DNA from 3 places in the Parabacteroides sp. AF18-52 genome. Region 1 is predicted to be linked to each of the others. Evidence: riboswitches for the same ligand, from Rfam matches in the RefSeq annotation. Region 1 holds a riboswitch; each other region holds the start of a gene.
What was found. A riboswitch is a leader RNA that binds a small molecule or an ion and turns the genes downstream of it on or off. The one in region 1 is predicted to bind thiamine pyrophosphate.
Positions count from the first base shown of each region.

Region 2: another riboswitch for thiamine pyrophosphate. It lies ahead of thiD (bifunctional hydroxymethylpyrimidine kinase/phosphomethylpyrimidine kinase); the one in region 1 lies ahead of DWX23_RS03650 (sulfide-dependent adenosine diphosphate thiazole synthase).
Region 3: another riboswitch for thiamine pyrophosphate. It lies ahead of DWX23_RS05265 (TonB-dependent receptor); the one in region 1 lies ahead of DWX23_RS03650 (sulfide-dependent adenosine diphosphate thiazole synthase).

Region 1 covers NZ_QUGR01000001.1:869,994-876,575, forward strand. The annotation lists gene DWX23_RS03630 (efflux RND transporter permease subunit) at 1-920, opposite strand, end outside; gene DWX23_RS03635 (efflux RND transporter periplasmic adaptor subunit) at 936-2,174, opposite strand; gene DWX23_RS03640 (DUF6769 family protein) at 2,268-2,660, opposite strand; gene DWX23_RS03645 (hypothetical protein) at 3,185-4,147, shown strand; gene DWX23_RS03650 (sulfide-dependent adenosine diphosphate thiazole synthase) at 4,239-5,009, opposite strand; TPP riboswitch at 5,070-5,165, opposite strand; gene DWX23_RS03655 (AAA family ATPase) at 5,183-5,824, opposite strand; gene DWX23_RS03660 (MATE family efflux transporter) at 5,870-6,582, opposite strand, start outside.
Region 2 covers NZ_QUGR01000001.1:512,213-518,794, reverse strand. The annotation lists gene thiC (phosphomethylpyrimidine synthase ThiC) at 1-698, opposite strand, end outside; gene DWX23_RS02130 (thiamine phosphate synthase) at 721-1,419, opposite strand; gene DWX23_RS02125 (thiamine phosphate synthase) at 1,404-2,006, opposite strand; gene thiD (bifunctional hydroxymethylpyrimidine kinase/phosphomethylpyrimidine kinase) at 2,003-2,851, opposite strand; TPP riboswitch at 2,880-2,965, opposite strand; gene DWX23_RS02115 (AAA family ATPase) at 3,141-3,689, shown strand; gene DWX23_RS02110 (DUF5686 and carboxypeptidase-like regulatory domain-containing protein) at 3,820-6,372, shown strand.
Region 3 covers NZ_QUGR01000002.1:406,162-412,743, forward strand. The annotation lists gene DWX23_RS05255 (SusC/RagA family TonB-linked outer membrane protein) at 1-2,272, shown strand, start outside; gene DWX23_RS05260 (SusD/RagB family nutrient-binding outer membrane lipoprotein) at 2,312-3,919, shown strand; TPP riboswitch at 4,051-4,167, shown strand; gene DWX23_RS05265 (TonB-dependent receptor) at 4,230-6,428, shown strand; gene pnuC (nicotinamide riboside transporter PnuC) at 6,433-6,582, shown strand, end outside.

The sequences.
Region 1 (6,582 bases):
TCGATCGTACTGGTATTCGGCTGCTTGGTAACCGTGATAAGGACAGCATGTTTGCCCCGTTCGGATGCCGTACCCAATTTAGGGCTTTTGCTTCCTACTTTCACCGTAGCCACATTCTCCAGCAGAACAGGAAAACCGTCCACAGTCTTGATCACACCTTTTGCCAGTTCTTCCGCTTTCGGAGTAGAAAGGACACCACGAATGATATACTCATTATCGTATTCGTACAAGACACCACCATTTGCATTACGGTTCATGTTACGGCAAACTGTCAGCACCTCATTCAACCCTACTCCATAATGTTTCATGCGGGCAGGATCGAGTAAAATCTGATATTCTTTGATATCTCCCCCAATTACGGCTACCTGTGCCACACCTCCGGTAGATAATAAACGCGGGCGGATTGTCCAGTCGGCTATCGTACGCAGGTCCATCTGTGTCGTCGGGAGAGTACCTTCACCTGAGGCTTTTGTTTCGTCTGTCGTCAGACCGATGATCATCATTTCACCCAGGATAGAAGACTGCGGCCCCAACGTCGGTTTCCCTACATTCTCGGGAAGACTTTCACTTACAACCGCCAGTTTCTCGGAAACGATCTGACGGGCACGGTAAATATCCGTTCCCCAGTCGAACTCCACCCATACAACCGAAAATCCGGTGGTAGAAGAAGAACGTACACGGCGTACATCCATCGCTCCGTTTACAGCCGTTTCGACCGGGAAAGTAACCAGACGTTCCACTTCTTCAGGAGCCATCCCGTTTGCTTCGGTCATGATAACCACGGTCGGAGCATTCAGGTCGGGGAACACGTCTACATCCGTATGAAAGGCTGTATAAGTTCCCGCTATCATCAGCAGCAATGCACAGATCAGGACTACCAATCTGTTATGCAGCGAGTAATATATTATCTTATTCAACATATTCTGCTCCTCCCATTAATGATTGTGAGTATGAGCCGGAATAGCATTAGAAGCAGAGGCGAGTTTAATCTGATAAGCGCCTTGTGTTACGACCACGTCACCCGGTTTCAAGCCGGATAATATCTGTACTTCAGAACCATTATTCGCTCCCAGTTTTACTTCCTGCTTTTTATAACCTTCTTCATCGAGACGGATAAATACAGAATAAATTCCTTGTTCTTCTATCAGGGAGGAAACAGGGACACTCAACACCTCCTGCATCGGAGTAACAAGCAGATAAATCTCGACGAAAGAACCGGGAATAACGGCCCCTTTATTGTCAAACTCAAAAGTAACAGGAATATAGAATGAATTGGCATCCGATGCTTTTCCATACGAAAGCAGCCGTCCGTGAAGCTCGGAAAGCTTATATACCTGCTCATCATAAGGAGTACGGAAATTAGCAGACTGAACAGCCGGAAGATATTGATAATACTTTTCCGAAACCTCGGCACGAAGCACCAGACGGCTATTCTGAGAGATAGTTGCCAGCGGTTGCCCCACTGTCACATAGTCCCCTTCTTTTACCTGAAGATTCTTCAAATATCCGTTCATCGGAGATACCACCGACACGCCATTCTCTGTCTGCTTACCGGCAACAGCATCATAAGCAGCCTTTGCATTTTCATAATTCAAACGTGCCTGTTCAAAATCTTTCGCCGAAACAATCTTATCTCCTACCAACTGCTGCATACGCTCATATTCTTTCCTGGCTGTTTCGTATGCATATTTGGCACGGGCAGCTACATTCCCTTCCGACAGGGAGCTGGAAGCCAGGCTCAGGATCGCCTGCCCTTTCTTTACCGGAGTACCGTCAACAAATGATAAACGACCGAATGTCACAATACCGGGAACTGTCGCAACCACCGTTGTTTCATCCCCCTGTGCTGCCAGTACGCTTCCACTGGTTTTTATAACATCCGTAAAAGAAGCCGGTTCCATCACTTTTGTCTGCAGCCCGACAGCTTTCGCCAATTCTTCTTTAAAAATGATTTCGTTGGAATGTGCACCTGCTGCAGCTTCGTTCCCATGATCATGGCCTTCATGCTCGTCTCCCTCGTGTTCGTGATCATGACCTTCATGTTCGTGATCGTGTCCTTCTTCATGTTCATGTGCTTCATGATCATGGTTATGCTCTTCAGGCTTAGCAGCTCCGCCACTACAGCTTGCGAATATGTAGGCACATAAAACCCACAATAAATATATCTTTCTCATTGTATTATAATATGTTATAAATGCAAATAAAATAGTTCGGCGTCTTGCTTAAAACACCGGAATGCGAATAAGGTTCGCTCCTATCAGAAACAATTATAACACAGGAGGGGCACGCAGTCCGCCGGAGCACGTGATCCAGGTATCGTGCAGAGACTCAATATAAAAGGCTCGTTCACGATCGAACGTTTGTCCGTACAACAACGGAACAGGAGGGTTAATATAATCAAATAAAACTTGCAAAGGGAAAAGTAAGTGACTTACATCACCATCTGTCACATGTGACAAAAGAGATATAAAAAGGGCCAGATTATGCCCGTTGCATCCGCAATCGTGGGAAGACGAGCTTTTATGGTTATGTTCAGTCAACGATTTGAAACAAGGCATACCGTTACTGTGGTGATGATGTGGCACCACAACCGAAAGCAGCATGATGATACTTGCCACCAGCATTATGTAACGGATTATATGTTTCTTCGCTCTCATCATTTATGTTGCAAAAGTAAAAAGTTTATTTTGCAACTCAAAGGCAAACAGCAGATATATAGAAAAAAAGACCGGCCGAGAGTCACCTCCCAGCCGGACAGTTGTTCATGGTATTAGCATTAGTGGTCTACTCATTCTGATTATACAAGCAAATGTTTGGTTAGGTCAATAATTTATAAACAAAAAATCTAAGACTAAAATAAAATAAAGTTCATCCATTCTAATGCTATTTCAATTAACATCACTTAGTATTAATATTAAACTGCAATAACTATTCGTTCAAACCATCATTGCCGTCTCTCTTAATTGAGATATGCGAATTTACGAAGCAAATACGGGAGTTCTATTTCGCAAATAAGGTATTTTGAGACGCGTCTATTTCTCATTCAAGTATTTACCGACTCGTCTTTTTCGAAAATAAGTAACATGGAGACACTTTAACGTCTATTGTTGCGTTTTCCGAAACAATACGCATTGTTTATTGTTTAATAATTGAACATATATATTATTTAAAAGGGAGAATTGGAATGAATACAGATGTATTAAATACAAATCTGATCGAGGTAATGAAAGATAAAATTCCGGATGGGGTCAACTTAGCGAACACCCTGATGGATATTCTTTATATAGGAAAAGAAGCCGTATACAGAAGATTACGCGGCGAAGTCCCTTTCACCCTCAATGAAGCTTCTATAATTTCAAAGAAATTGGGAGTTTCCCTGGATCAGATCGTGGGTATAAGCTATACCAATAACGCAATGTTCGACCTGAATCTTTTACATTATTCAGATCCTATCAAAACGTATTACGCGATTCTTGACCACTACGTTGAATTATTTGAATCCTTACGGGATGATCCGACCTCGGAACTTAGTACGGCTTCAAATATGATCCCCCAGACTTATTACCTGAAATACGATAATTTGTCCAGGTTCCGGCTATTCAAATGGATGTACCAGAATGAAAAGGTAAATTGTGTAAAGAACTTTTCAGAACTGAATATATCCGATGATCTTAAGCGTGCCCAAAAGGCATTTGTCGAAGCTAGTTCATATATACAAACAACACATTATATATGGGATAGCATGATGTTTAACTATCTGGTGAACGATATAAAATATTTCGCCAGTATTCATTTAATTACAGAAGAAGAAGTCACTAAATTACAAGAAGAACTCCTCAAGCTATTAGACGATTTGGAAACTATTGCTTCCAAAGGCAAATTTGATACAGGTAAAGATATACATATATATATATCTAACATCAATTTTGAAGCTACATACAGCTATGTGGAAACATCGAGCCTGCAATTAAGCCTGATCCGGATTTTTTCAATCAACTCGATCACTTCGAGGGATAAAGAGATGTGCAAAAATATGAAGGAATGGATTCAGTCCTTACGTAAATTCTCCACGATGATATCCGAAAGCGGCGAAATGCAACGGATACAGTTCTTCAAGAAACAACGGGAGATTGTAGAGAATATGTAAAAAGGCATGAGTTTTTATGTTACTATAATTGAAAAAGGACGGTTATCTTCTATAGATTTCCGTCCTTTTCATATGATATCATTATCTGATCTTACTTATTCAGCTTTTCACAGATAAGTTCTGCGGCTTTCTTTCCGCTCATCAGCATACCGCCGAAGATCGGCCCCATACGGAAACTTCCGCTAACTCCGTTGGCAGCCATACCGGAAACAAATAATCCCGGATAGATCTCTTTTGTGTTTTCAACGGTAGTCTGTTCACCCAGTTCCACATTCAATGAACGTTCACCGATCACACCGCCTGTCGGAGTATTCAGTCGGATATCGTTCTTGCGGGCAACTGTACGGGCTACTTCGCAGTCATGTCCTGTACCTTCCAATACAGCTTTAGCCATAATAGTCAGCGGGTCCACATGCATACCTTCGCGGATTACCGGAGCCCAGTTCACTACAACACCGGCTACGGCATCGTTATGGAATACTACGTCTTCCACCGAATAACAGTTAAAGATAGTAGCACCGGCTTTTGTTGCCTGATAGATCAATGCAGAAGTAGTATGAACCGAATCCATTATATAAGTACCGTTGCCTGCATCATGATAAGAAACACCCAGCTCCTTTACGATCGGCATAGCTTCTTCCTGTACGACAATATCATTAAACATCATAGCACCGCCCCACATACCTCCGCCGGGAGCCAGTTTACGGTCGAAAAGAGCCACTTTTTTACCGGCTTTAGCCAGATAATAAGCTGCTACGATACCGGAAGGGCCACCACCTACGATAGCCACATCAATTGATAAGTTGCTCTTCAGTTTTGCAAAATAAGAGTCAATAATTCCTGTTGAAACGATCTGTTCCATTACATTAAATAATTAGTGTTTAAACATCAGAGAGCACATAGAGGTAAAGCTCTCCTTTATTTAGCAATTCTACCGATTCTCCCTTCACGGCATTACCCGGGCAGGTTCTATGGGTATAATCTCAGCCTGTATATTAAGGCACCCCTATGATAAGTCGCAGCAAAGATAATAAATTATCCGAAATGTGGCGGCCGCTTATTCATTTTCCGTTCAACAAAGTCTTTGATAAACCCTACTGTTTCGTCTACACCCAATACAGATACATCGATAGAGAAATTATAAGAAGAAGCAACTCCCCACTCTTTATTGGTGTAATAATTATAGTAAGCGGCACGCGATTTATCGGTTTTCATCATCAATTCTTTTGCCTGCTCGACAGTTACATCTTGTCTTTCTATAATACGCTGGATACGATGTTCGGGAGTGGTATGAATAAAGAAACTCAGGCAGTCGGGATCGTCACGCAGGATATAGTCTGCACAACGTCCTACCAAGACACACGACTGCTCAGCCGCCAACTTGCGGATAGCGTCACTCTGAAACTTGAATAATCCGTCGTTCGACAAAATGTCGTTGTAAGGTGTAAACATTCCCATATAGGAATATCCCATAGTAAATGCATATGACAGTCCGCTGGAAGCCCGTTCGTCCGCTTTCTCAAAAAACTCCTCACTCAAGCCGCTCTCTTTCGCTGCTATCGCCATCAATTCCTTATCATAATAAGCGATGCCCAGCGCTTTCGCCAACTTCTGCCCTACTTCTCGTCCACCGCTGCCAAATTGACGGCCAATGGTCAATATGATCTTGTTATCCATAAATTACCAGATTTGATTATCCTGCGATAAATATACAATATTTTTTTAGTTTGGTACATGTTTAAACTTCCTGAATTGATTTACCAGTACAATTGCTGTTACGACCGTTGCGATCGTGTCGGCTACCGGCATACTGATCCAGACACCTAACGTTCCGAAGAAACGGGGAAGGATGATCAAACAAGGGATCAGGAACAATAACTGACGGGTAAGCGACAAAAAGATCGCTTTCTTTGACATACCGATCGAAAGGAAGAAGTTGGTTGCCACCATCTGGAACCCCACGATCGGGAAGACGGCAAATACGATATGAAGACCGAACACAGCAGCTTTCACCAATTCATCGTCGGTCGTAAACATATTCACGATCAGAGTCGGGAACAACTGGCATAACAGGAAACCCGTCGTTGCAACGCCTATCGCCCACTTCATCGTCAGCTTGGTCACTTCCGTCACACGAGGATATAAACGGGCGCCGAAATTATATCCGGCAATCGGCTGCATACCCTGGTTGAAGCCCATAATGATCATTACAAACAGGAAGATGATACGGTTTACAATACCATAGGCCCCGATAGCCATATCTCCGCCATACTCCTTCAATCCACGGTTGATCAGGATGACGATCAGGCAAGAACAGAGATTCATCAAGAAAGGAGACATACCGATATACAGGATACCTTTTACTATCTCCTTCTTCAATTTATAAATACCTTTCTTAAAATGAAGCAATTGCGACGGTCTGGAAAAATGGATCA
Region 2 (6,582 bases), 360 kb from region 1:
CCTCCCCATTTGCAACTCCATACCGCCTTCTCTATCTCTTCGCTGATACCGGAAGAGAGGGCCGAGTTTCCGATATTCGTATTGATCTTCACCAGGAACTTCTTACCGATGATCATCGGTTCCGCTTCCGGATGGTTGACGTTGGACGGTATGATCGCACGCCCGGCTGCTATTTCCTTACGGACAAAATCCGGTGTAATATACGATTTCAGTCCCAATGCCTCGATCTGTTGATTTTCACGTATGGCAACGTATTCCATTTCAGGCGTAATGATCCGGCGTTTGGCATAATACATTTGGGTGATGTTCTTACCTTCTTTTGCACGATAGGGGAGGTGGCGTTTCGGGAAACGGATAGCATCCAGGCTTTTATCTTCCAGGCGGCTACGTCCGTATTCCGATGTAAGTTCGCTCAGCTGTTCGATATCCTTGCGCTTGCTGCACCATTCTTCACGGATACGTGGGATACCGGCTGTTATGTCGATGTTTATCTTCGGATCGGAGAATGGTCCGCTTGTGTCGTAGACAATTACCGGATTGTTTTTCTTACAAACTTTTTCTCCGTTTTCATCCAGTGTAACGGTATCCAGAAGTTTTATCTTACGCATTCCAACTTTGATCTTGTTGATCTCTCCCGGAATGTATATCTTCTCCGATGACGGGTAGGTGATACGCATCGTATTTTTCTTGTTTGCCATTGTTATATTGTTTATATTTTGATCAATGTAAATCTATTTGCTTGCTATACTTTTTTATTATTAAACAGAAACGTTCCATCTCCTTTACAGGATCGGGCGCCTGGGTAATAGCCGATGATACGGCGATCCCTGTAATTCCGGTACTCATCAAAGGGGCGATATCCTCATACCGGATTCCTCCGATTGCAAATATAGGAATTTTTAGTCCTGCTTCCCGGCATTGTTCCATGATTCTTTTGTATCCTTCGAGACCGAGTATCGGACTCAGGTTCTTTTTTGTTTCTGTAAAACGATATGGGCCAAGACCGATATAGGAGGCGCCCTGTCTGTCTGCTTCCACGATATCTTCAAAGGTATTGGCTGTAGCACCTACCAGGAAAAGGTCGCCGTATCCTTGTTGACGGATAATCTTCCAGGCATCGCTGACCGGCATATCTTTCTTACCCAGATGTACAGTGAGAGCTTTGCTTTTAATAGCGATCTCCAGGTTGTCGTCTATGCATACCCGACAGGATGATCCTGCTAAATGAACCAGCTTTTCGGCAGCTTCGAGGGTAAGATTGTCTTTCATTCGTATCTGTATCCAGTTACATCCGCCTTCCAGGGCTATTTTGACCTGGTCTTCTTCTGTATATTTTTCAGTACGGTGTGTGATGAACATCAACGGAAGTGTGTTCTCTTCCGTGAAACAAGCATACCGGCTGTTTATCTTTTCAGGCATAGTTGTATATTTTTATATTGATTGATAATTGTTTCTTTTTGTGATATATCCGGCACTTTTCCCCACAATGCACCTAAAACGGCTACGCCTCCGAAACCTATTGAACGGATCGATGGGATCGTTTCGTTACTGATACCACCCAAAGCGATTACTTTTTCATTTATTATCTTATGGGAAGCGGCATCCTGCAAAGTTTCCAAAGAGAAACCGCTACCGTATTCTTCTTTAGATATGCTCTCAAAGACAGGGCTGAGAAAGACATAATCGAGTTGTCGATTTTCTTTTACTTCCTGTAAGGAATGACAGGAACGGCTGATACTGCCTTTGAAACCTTCCGGTATAATATGGTTCCTGCTGTTCAGATGGATGCCGGCAAGATTATATTCCGATGTCAGTTCAAAATGATCATGTAAGACGATACGGGAGTGAAACACCTCCGGGACGGTATTTAATAATAAACGTAATACCTGTTTATCCCCCTGGGGTTTACGCAAATGCACTCTTTCCATTCCTTCCTGAAATAAAGCCGTCAGGATCAGACCTTCGCCTTCAAAGAAATTAGGAGTCGTTATGGCTATCAGTTTCATGACCTATTCATTTCTATTTTATGTAATGGAACCGGGGCAAAAAAATGATTCAACGGGCCATGACCATGACCCGTTTTTACATCTTTTCCACTCTGAATAGCTTGTGTGATATACTCTTTGGCAGAACCGACTGCTTCAGGCAGATTCATACCCAAAGCAAGATAAGCAGCAATAGCCGAAGATAATGTACAGCCAGTCCCATGACCGTTCGTCGTTTCTATCGTTTCGGCGGACAGGCGGACAGGAGACATTTCCGACATATATAATATATCGGTCATATCTTTTGTCTTCAGATGGCCGCCTTTCATTAGAACGGCCTTGCAGCCCCGGGACAATAATTTTCCGGCAGCCAAATCCATATCTTTTTCGGAGAAGATCTTTACACCTGACAGGTATTCTGCTTCGTCGATATTGGGAGTGACTAATGTACTTCGGACGAACAGTTCGCGGACTATGATTTCGATGGCATCATCCTGTAGCAATTTATTCCCGCTGGTAGAGATCATCACCGGGTCCAGTATGATATATGCGGGAGAAAATTTGTCTATTGTTTCAACGATAATTTCGGCTGCCGTCTTGTTATGTACCATTCCTATTTTCACAGCATCGATCGTAATATCTTCAAAGACAGCATCGAGTTGCCCTTTCAATATCTCGGGAGAAATAGCCTGAATGCCTCTGACACCCTGGGTGTTCTGAGCTGTGACCGATGTTATGACGGAAGCTCCGTAAACACCGATGGCGGAGAATGTCTTGATATCTGCTTGTATGCCAGCTCCGCCACCACTGTCGGAACCGGCAATTGTAAGTGCTACCGGATAGCGATACGTCGTATCTGTTTTCATGTTTACATACCAAAGGAGGGAAAAAGCCTTATCTGTCTTTCCTACGGCGGCATTACCCGCATCAGGTTCACAGGGTATAATCTCAGCCCGTTTACAGTATGGCACCCCCTTTTCGCGGACAAAGGTAGAAAGATTGACAGGAGAAAACAAAAGTGAATTGTTAAATTTAAGAGAGAATTGATACATATAAAGAAATAATCCAGTATATTTGCGAGTACATATCCGGCATTATAGCTTTTCTTCCGGATTGTGTTTCCTTTTACCATAACAATCTTAAAGGTGACTGAACATGTTGAATAATAAAGGCTTGTATGTGATTACCGGAGGGCCTGGAACAGGTAAAACATCGCTAATTGAAGAACTTGAAAAAGATGGATTAAAGACTGTAAAAGAGGTTGCACGAGATATAATCAAAGAACAACAACTGCAGGGAGGAGATGCCTTGCCCTGGAAAGATACCGGGTTATATACGAAGATAATGCTGGAACGCTCTGTCGATTCGTATCTTGCACATGCAAAAGAGGAAGGTGTCCTGTTCTTTGACAGGGGAATACCTGATACTTTGGCTTATGCACAGTTAATAGGGTTGAACGACCGGAAATACATAGAACTGGCCGTTAATAAATATAGGTATAGTGAACAGGTTTTTATACTTCCCCCGTGGGAAAGTATATACCATACAGATAAAGAACGTAAACAATCATTTAATGAAGCGATAGATACATATTATGTAATGAGAGATGTTTATGAGAATGCAGGTTATACATTGATCGAAGTACCCCAATTGCCTGTGGAAGCAAGGAAGGATTTCATTATTGATCGTATAAATTCAATCTGAAAACATCAATATTGGGGCCTTTTAATGAATTTTGTTGTCAATTGGAATATAATCGGTTCAATTTGGAACATTCAGAAAAAAGAATCTGTTATAATTTTGCGGAGTTTAACGAGGGAGTTAATATAAAATAATGGGGAAAAAGATTGTTTTTATTCTGACATTCGTTTTGATAGCTTTTGCATCAAAGGGTCAGAACACAATAATAAACGGAATTGTAACGGACTCGATCACAGGAGAAACGTTACCATATGTTTCAGTTATACTGAAAGGTACAACTATCGGAGCAACGACAGACGATGACGGGAAGTTTTCACTGACAACATCATCTAATGAAAGAACTTTATCCGTTTCTTATCTTGGATACGAAGAAAAAGAGTTTAAAGTTGCTGTCGGAAAGAAGAATTATTTCAAGATAGCTTTAGCGCCTTCCAGCTTCGCTATCTCGGAAGTTGTAGTCAAGCCCAAAAAGGAAAAATACAGTAAAAAAGAGAATCCGGCCGTCGCCTTCGTCAAGAATGTGATCGATTCACGCGAAAGTAACAATCCGCGTAACCACGATTACTTCAGCTATAGCCAGTATGAGAAGATGGTTTTCGCAATGAACGATTATCATCCGAAACCCAAAAAGGAAAATGGTAAAGCCGGTAAATTCGACTTCCTGATCGATTATATCGATACGTTGGATATCGGCAAGACTATCCTGCCCGTATCGGAAAAAGAGAAGGTGGAAGGTGTCTTTTACCGTAAAGATCCTAAGGTGGAGAAAAGAGTCGTATTGGGAGCCAAGGCTGCCGGTGTAGATGAAGTTTTCTCACGTGATGGCATGCAGCAGTTCCTGGGAGAAGTTTTTCGTGAAGTAGATATTTTTAAGAATGATATTCCTCTCTTCCTGCAACGTTTTGTAAGCCCGTTGTCCAGCATGGGGCCTAATTTCTATAAGTATTATCTGCTTGATACATTGGAGGTCAACGGACAACAATGTGTGGACCTGGGGTTTGTTCCTTTTGTTTCCGAAGGCTTTGGCTTTACGGGGCATTTGTTCGTGACGCTCGATTCTACCTATTTCGTCAAGAAGGCGATATTGAATGTTCCTAAAAACATCAACCTGAACTTTGTCAGTGGAATGACGATCGAACAGACTTTTGAAAGGACGGAAGACGGAACACGTATCATAACCAAAGATGATATAAATGTAGACTTTAAGCTGACGGAGAAGTCGAAAGGCATGTATGCCCGAAGGCTGAACATATACAGCAATCATTCTTTCCTGCCTCCTGAGGACGATGGGATATTTAAAGAAAGTGCTCCGGTCATCACGCTGCAGAATGCCTATAAACAACCGGAAGATTTCTGGGACCTGAATCGTCCCGAGGAAGCCGGAAAGCGGAATCAGAATACGGTCGATAAGCTGATGGAGAAATTACGTTCGGTTCCGATATTCTATGTGACGGAGAAGATCATAACGATCCTGACTTCGGGATATATAGGCACAAATACTGATCCTGTTAAAAACAAATTTGAGTTTGGACCGGCCAATACCTTTATCAGTGGTAATGCGATCGAAGGTGCCCGCTTCCGTGTCGGAGGTACGACTACGACTGCTTTCAGTAAAAGATTATTCCTGGAAGGATATGCCGCTTACGGTACGACAGACCGGAAGATCAAATATAATGGTTTGATAGAGTATTCGTTCAACGATAAGAAAGAATATCGTAAAGAGTATCCGGTCAATTCCATTCGTTTGGAATATCTGTACGATATCAACCAGCTGGGACAACAGTATATGTACACCAACAAGGATAATATCTTCCTGGCATGGAAACGTCAGAGAGATACCCGTGCTACTTATTTGAGAAATGCCGAGTTGACTTACTATCGCGAACATTATAACGGTATTGCTTACGGTGCTGTCCTGCGTAACAAGAAAGAATATTCGACAGACTATGCTGTTTTCGACAGAATAGAAGAAGATGGCCGTATCACTCCGATAAAATCTTATTCAATGACAGAGCTGGAATTTAAGTTCCGCTATGCTCCGAACGAGAAATTCTATCAGACACGTAATTACCGTTATCCGATTACTTTCGATGCTCCGGTAATCACTTTGAGCCATATTACAGCAAGAAAAGGTGTATTGGGTGCCGATTATACCTATAACCGTACAGACCTGGGTATCCAGAAACGTTTCTGGTTCTCTGCTTTCGGATACATCGATATTATCGGTAAGGCAGGCAAGGTGTGGGACAAGGTTCCTTATCCATTGCTGATATTGCCAAATGCAAACTTGTCATATACAATCCAGCCGGAGTCCTATACGAACATGAACGCAATGGAATTTATCAGTGATGAATACGCATCCTGGGATGTTACCTATTTCATGAACGGACTTCTTTTGAACCGTCTTCCGCTGATTAAAAAGCTGAAATGGAGAGAGGTGCTTTCATTCCGTGGTATGTGGGGTAATCTGACAGATAAGAATAACCCTTATTATGGCGGTAAAGATCTGTATTTGTTCCCGGAAGGATCCTATACATTAGGAAATACGCCTTATATGGAAGCCGGGGTAGGTATCGAAAACATCTTTAAGTTCCTTCGTCTCGATTATGTATGGCGTTTGACTTACCGTGATCATCCGGGCATACAGACAAAAGGTATTCGCTTCTCGATGAAGTTGTCGTTTTAGTCGGCATATTTGAAATATAAATAAAGCTTCCGTTGTCCGTAATTCATGTTACTGGCAACGGAAGTTTTTTATGCAGTATCGTTCTCGTTTCCTAAGCAGGAAACTGGAATTTCCCAGGGAAGAAACTGCAGTTTCCCAGGCAGGAAATTGTAGTTCCCTGCGGAGGAAACTGGAGTTTCCAAATAAGAAAACTACGAGGAAACTGTAATT
Region 3 (6,582 bases), on a different contig from region 1:
TTATAACCTGGCTATTACCAACGGTACGGAAAAAGGAAATCTGCGTTTCTCCTACACTTATGTAGACAATACTCCTACGCAGTTGAACTCACATAACAACAAGCACAACTTTGCATTATCTGGTAGCGCCAATATCCTGAAAAACTTAAAAGTAGATTATTCGGCCAACTATATGCGCCAGCATGTAAAGAACCGTGCTTACCGTATCAGCCGATTGCTGACAAACTATCAGGGTATGTTCACCGGTTACGATGATATCGCAGCTTTAAAGAACAGCACAGTGACCAGTCTCGGCTACATGAACACAAACTACAACAGCAACACATTGACCCCAGATGAAGCATGGGATTGGAATCCGGCAGGCTATCAGATGGCAACCGAATATTTCTGGAATATCTTCGGCAAAGAACAGTTGGAAGACAACAACCGTTTCATCGCCAGTGTGACGCCATCATGGGAAATAATTCCGGGTCTGACCGCACGCGGACGTTTGTCAACCGACTTGACATACAACGTAATCGAAAGCAAAAACTCGACAGAAACCCCGAACGTATTCAGACAGCCGGGCAATTACACCGGATACTATGGGTTGAAAAACTCCAAGTATGAAATCTACTACGGCGACCTTATGTTGATGTTTGACCGTACATTTGCCGAAAAATACAATGTCAGCGCAAATGCCGGTTGGTCTGCCCGCCAGGAAAATCAGTACGACACATCCGTGGGTACCCGCGGCGGTCTGAGCGTTGAAAACTGGTTTCACCTGAACTCTTCAGGTTTAACACCGGCAAACCCCGGCATGAAAAAAGCATCCCTGTTAAAACAAGCCTTCTTCGCCACAGCATCATTCGGTTATGACAGCTGGGCCTATGTGGAAGGTACTGTTCGCCAGGAAAAATCATCCACGCTGGCCCCTGGCTCCAACACATTCGTTTATCCTTCAGTCAACGGTAGCATCATTTATTCATCCTTGCTGAAAGACCTCAACCCCAGCTGGCTGGATTATGGTAAAATACGTCTCAGTTACGGTGTGGTAGGTAACGCACCTGAACTTTACAGAGCCGCCACCGGTTACAACCAGAGTGCAGTCGGAAGCTATATTTACAACCAGGTTCCACAATCTCTTGGAAACAACGAGATACAGCCGGAACAAAAGTATGAATTCGAATTAGGTTGGGAAAACAAGTTCCTCGGCAACCGCTTAGGTTTCGAACTTTCTTTCTACAGTAATGTGGTGAAAGATCAGATCCTTCAGACTACGACGTCTGCTTCCTCGGGAGGTACTTCCATCCTGATGAACGTCGGCGAGTTGAAAAACCGCGGTGTTGAAATGTCTCTGTACGGTACTCCTATTCAAACCAAAGACTGGACATGGGATGTCCGTGCAAACTGGGCATGGAATAAGAACGAAGTAACCAAACTGATCGACGGCGTCAGCTCTATCGACCATTCTACAGTGGATAACGGGGCAGCAGTGCTTCAATCATCCGTAGGCCGCCCGATGGGTGACTGGTATGTATATGGAACGGTAAAAGATGAAAACGGTAATAAAATCGTTGACGACAACGGTTTGTATATCGTAGACTATACAGAGCGCCAGAAAGCAGGAAATGCCATGCCAAAAGTAGTCGGAGGATTCAGTACATCATTGAACTACAAAGACTTCTATCTGGATGCAACAATCGACTTCCGTATTGGCGGTGATGTAATGAACTTGCCTTACCAGTACATGACAGAACTGGGTATCCTGGATTGTACGCTGGACAACCGTGACGCATCCCGTGGCGGTCTTACCTGGTATGCAGACGGCAACGACTTGTCAGACCCCTCCAAACGTCACCTGACCGACCAGGCTGCCGGAACAACAGTGAACGGCAATATGGTTTACGATAATGGTGTTATCCAGCCGGGTGTTAAACAGGACGGCAGTCAAAACAATACGATCATTACAGCCGGTGAAGTCTATTACAACCAATATGGATGGGGATATTCCGGTAATATCACTTACGAAAATGCGATACAGAAAAACTCTTATGTAAAAATGCGCGAATTGAGCCTTGGTTACAGATTACCTAAAAACATCACCAGCAAATTCGGCTGCAAAAACCTGATGGTTTCCGTATACGGTCGTAACCTCTTCTACTTCTATAAGAGCCTGAAAGAATTCGATGCGGAATGTACTGACGGAACGACCTGGATCAGCCAGGCACAGATTGGCGGTTCTACAGCCACAACACGTTCATTCGGCTTCTCAGTACGTGCAAGCTTCTAATCGACGAAATAAATATAGAATAATAAAATTGAAAGATTTATGAAAAAAATATATGCACTCGCACTCGGATGCGCAGCCTTACTGGCAACGTTTTCCTGCAGTGACGACAAATTTACGGACCAATACCAGGATCCGTCGAAAACGCAAAAGGTGACATGTCCGGCTTTAATGGTCGGTGTCTGGCAAGCCTCCAATACATGGATGAATCCGGTTTATTACAGATACTATGTATCTTCCACCACTTCCGGCCTGTTCTCCGGCGTTATCGGCCATACAAACAGCAAGGACCGCTTTGCCGGTGCCGGACAGGGTTATTTCAACGAACGTTGGAGAAACTTCTACAATACACTGACTCAGTTCAGAGTATTGGAAAGCGAATTCAATAATCTTCCGGAAGAAGAAAAAGAAGATTACCGTATCTTCTTCCTGCTGGGACGTACTGTGATGGAAGAACAATTGTATGAAGTGTGTTCTGCCTGGGGAGGAGTTCCATTCTCTGAAGCCGGTACATTATGGGCAACCGGGAATGTTGCGACCTCCAAACCCAAATACGATTCGGACATCGATTTGTACCGGATGATCCTGACCGACCTGGACGAAGTCAATACATATCTTAACGGCCGTTCGCTTCCATCTAATGCCAGTACTTTCCTGAGCGCAGAAGATTACGTAAACAACGGAGATGTTTCCTTATGGCGGAAATATGTAAACTCATTGCGTTTACGTGTTGCTACCCATCTTGCCTCCAACGGCGATCTGGTCAACGAAGCCCGTACAGCGATCAAGACGATGTTGGAAAACCCGGGAACTTATCCTATGGTAGATGTCAATTCAGATAATATCACTGTACCACAGACCGACGACGATCAGTTCGACTTCGACCGTGACCTGCAGAACGCAATCGAAAACACCCGCTACAACCGCATGTCAGGTGCTATGCAACGTGCCTTAAATGCAAACACAAACAATGAAGACCCTCGTCTGGAAGTGTTATACGACAGTAACTGGAACAACGAGTATATCGGCCTCGACCCGAAAGAAACCATTACGGACCAGGAAACGAACCTGAGTATCTCGACACACGGTACTGCTAAATATTACGCCGCACTGGATACATCGACCTTCACCCGTAACCCGGGATTCCCTGGTCTCTGGATGACAGCTGCCGAAGTTTCTTTTATGAAGGCGGAAGCTTATGCCAACAACTGGGCCAGCGGCAATGCCAAAAGTGAATTCATAAATGCAATGAAACTCTCTACCGAGTTTTATTTCGACCTGAATTCTACAGGAACTTTCCGCGATGCACTGACAGCTCCGTCCGCTTCTGTCGTAGAAGCGTATGCCGAAACACAGTGGGATGCCAGCAATCCTCAGAAGAGTATTCTGACACAACGCTGGATACATCATGGCGCAATCCAGGAATATGAAGCCTGGAACGTCGTTCGCCGTACCGGTTATCCGGAAATTTATTTCAAACGTGATAACCAGTCCGTTGCCACTCCCCTGCCTCTCGACCGCATCCAGTATCCGTCTGACGAAAAAGACTATAACTCGGATAATCTGAATGCCCACCTGGGAGGTAAGGAAGATTCCTGGTACACTCCGCTGAACTGGATGAAGAGTACATGGTATACAACGATTGAATAGCATACAGAAAATATCCACAGTAAATAATTACAACATAATTGATGGTAGATTGTGGAACAGAAACCGCCCCGAAGTGATTCGCGGCGGTTTTATCATTTGTACAATCCCCTAACTTTCCTTACCTTTGCCATCCGAATACAAAGGGGTGCTTGCAGCGTACCGAATATCGTACGTACCGCAGGCTGAGATTATACCCATATTACCTGATACGGATAATGCCGCCGAAGGGAATTGTAAAACATGGTATACTTCTTCACACAACACTCCTCTCCTATTCATTTATCAGTTTTTAAACAATAAGGTAAAAAGGATGAAAAGTGTATTATTATTTATTGCCGGTTCGCTGGCCACATGGGCCACAGCGGAAAATCAACCGGATCCTGTCGATTCTTTAAAAATTTCACGCGATCTGTCGCTGGACGAAGTAGTCGTCACAGCCACCCGGGTAGCCAAAGGGACTCCGGTAGCCTACAGCGAAGTATCCGGAAACGAACTCACCCGCAAAAACGACGGCCAGAGTATTCCCTATCTGATCTCTCAATCTCCGTCTGTCATCATGACTTCGGATGCAGGGACAGGGATCGGTTATTCCGGTTTCCGTATCCGCGGAACAGACGCCAACCGTATCAACATCACAGTAAATGGCGTGCCGGTCAACGACTCCGAATCACATACGGTCTTTTGGGCGAACATGTCCGACTTTGCCTCATCTGTCAACAACATACAGATACAACGCGGAGCCGGAACATCCACTAACGGAGCCGCAGCCTTCGGGGCTACCGTTGCCATGCAGACACAGAAGCCGGACCTGAAACCTTATGCCGAATATTCCCTTTCGGCAGGTTCGTTCGGAACCGTTAAAAACTCAGTGAAGCTGGGAACCGGATTACTCCATGACCATTTCGTGTTCGATGCCCGTTATTCCAATGTACAAAGTGACGGATATATCGACCGGGCAAAAGCCAATATGCATTCTTACTTCGGTTCCGGTACTTATTACGGAGATAACACGCTGGTCCGTTTCCATACTTTCGGAAATATAGAGAAGACGTATCAGGCATGGAACGGCGTTCCCTCCTCTCTTCTGAACAGCGACCGAACCTACAATCCGTGCGGAGAATACGAAGAAAAGGGAGTCAAAAAGTTTTACAACAACCAGACTGACAATTACTGGCAACAGAACTATCATCTGATGGCCAGCCAACGCCTGGGTGACCTATGGAACATGAACCTGACTCTCCATTATACACATGGGGAAGGGTATTACGAAGATTATAAAGCAGATTCAGATTTCGAAAAATACCAATTACCCGAATACATAAACGGAAAAGGCGATACCATCCGCAAATCAGACCTCGTCCGCCGTAAATGGCTGGATAATGATTTCTATGGCGTTGTCTACAGTGCAAACTACCGTTCCGAACGTCTTCAGATGAGTTTCGGTTCGGCTGTAAACAAATATGTAGGCGACCATTTCGGTCGTGTCATGTGGGTAAAGAGCGGAGAAGCACTTCCACAGCCAGACTACGAATATTACCGTAACAGAGGAAACAAATTGGACTATAACTTTTATGTAAAAGGCAACTACCGATTCCACCCGTATCTGAACGGATATCTCGACCTGCAATACCGCGGTGTTCATTATACCATTAAAGGGAGTGACGACAAAGCCCGCGGTGATGTCGATGTAGACAAGCACTGGAATTTTTTCAACCCGAAAGCGGGCATCAATTTCCAGAAAGACGGCCATAATGCTTTCATCTCCTTCTCCGTTGCCAACCGGGAACCCAACCGCGACAATTTCACGGAAGCCAAACCCCATGAACGTCCCGCACACGAAACCCTGTACGATTATGAAGCCGGTTATAGCTTCGGTAACGAGCGTTTCCGTGTCGGTGCCAACCTCTATTTTATGGATTATAACAATCAGTTGATCCTTAGTGGCAAAATCAGCGAAATCGGTGAGGCTCTGACCAGCAATATCAAAGACAGTTATCGTATGGGTATCGAACTGACCGGAGGTGTAAGTATCACTCACTGGCTGGACTGGAACGGAAACGTTACCCTAAGCCGTAACAAAATAAAAGACTATACTCATTTTATGGACGATTATGATAACGGTGGCCAGGCTAGCGAATACCTGGGAACAACAGATATAGCCTTCTCCCCCGGTATCATTGCCAACAGTATGTTCGACTTCAATCTGAAAGGATTCTCCGCGAGTTTCAACTCACAGTTCGTAGGCCGTCAGTACATCGACAACACTTCCACCAAAGACCGTTCGATCGATCCTTACTTTGTGAACAGCCTGCGTGTTGGATATGTCTTCAAACCAAAATTCATCAAAGAGCTTGGAGTTGATGTTACGATCAACAACCTCTTTAACGAACAATATGAAACAAACGCCTGGGTTTCCACCTACATCAGCGGAGGTAAAGTCCACAAATATGACGGCTATTTCACCCAGGCAGGTACAAATGTCATGGCAAGAGTAACATTCAAATTCTGAAAAAATGGAGCAACTACTGGAATATTTCGGTGTCATAACAGGTTTTCTTTACCTGTTACTGGAGATCAGACAGCATAAAGCAATGTGGATTGTCGGTTTTATGACCTCACTGGTCTACGTTTTTGTTTTCTTCTTCTCTAAAATATATGCCGAT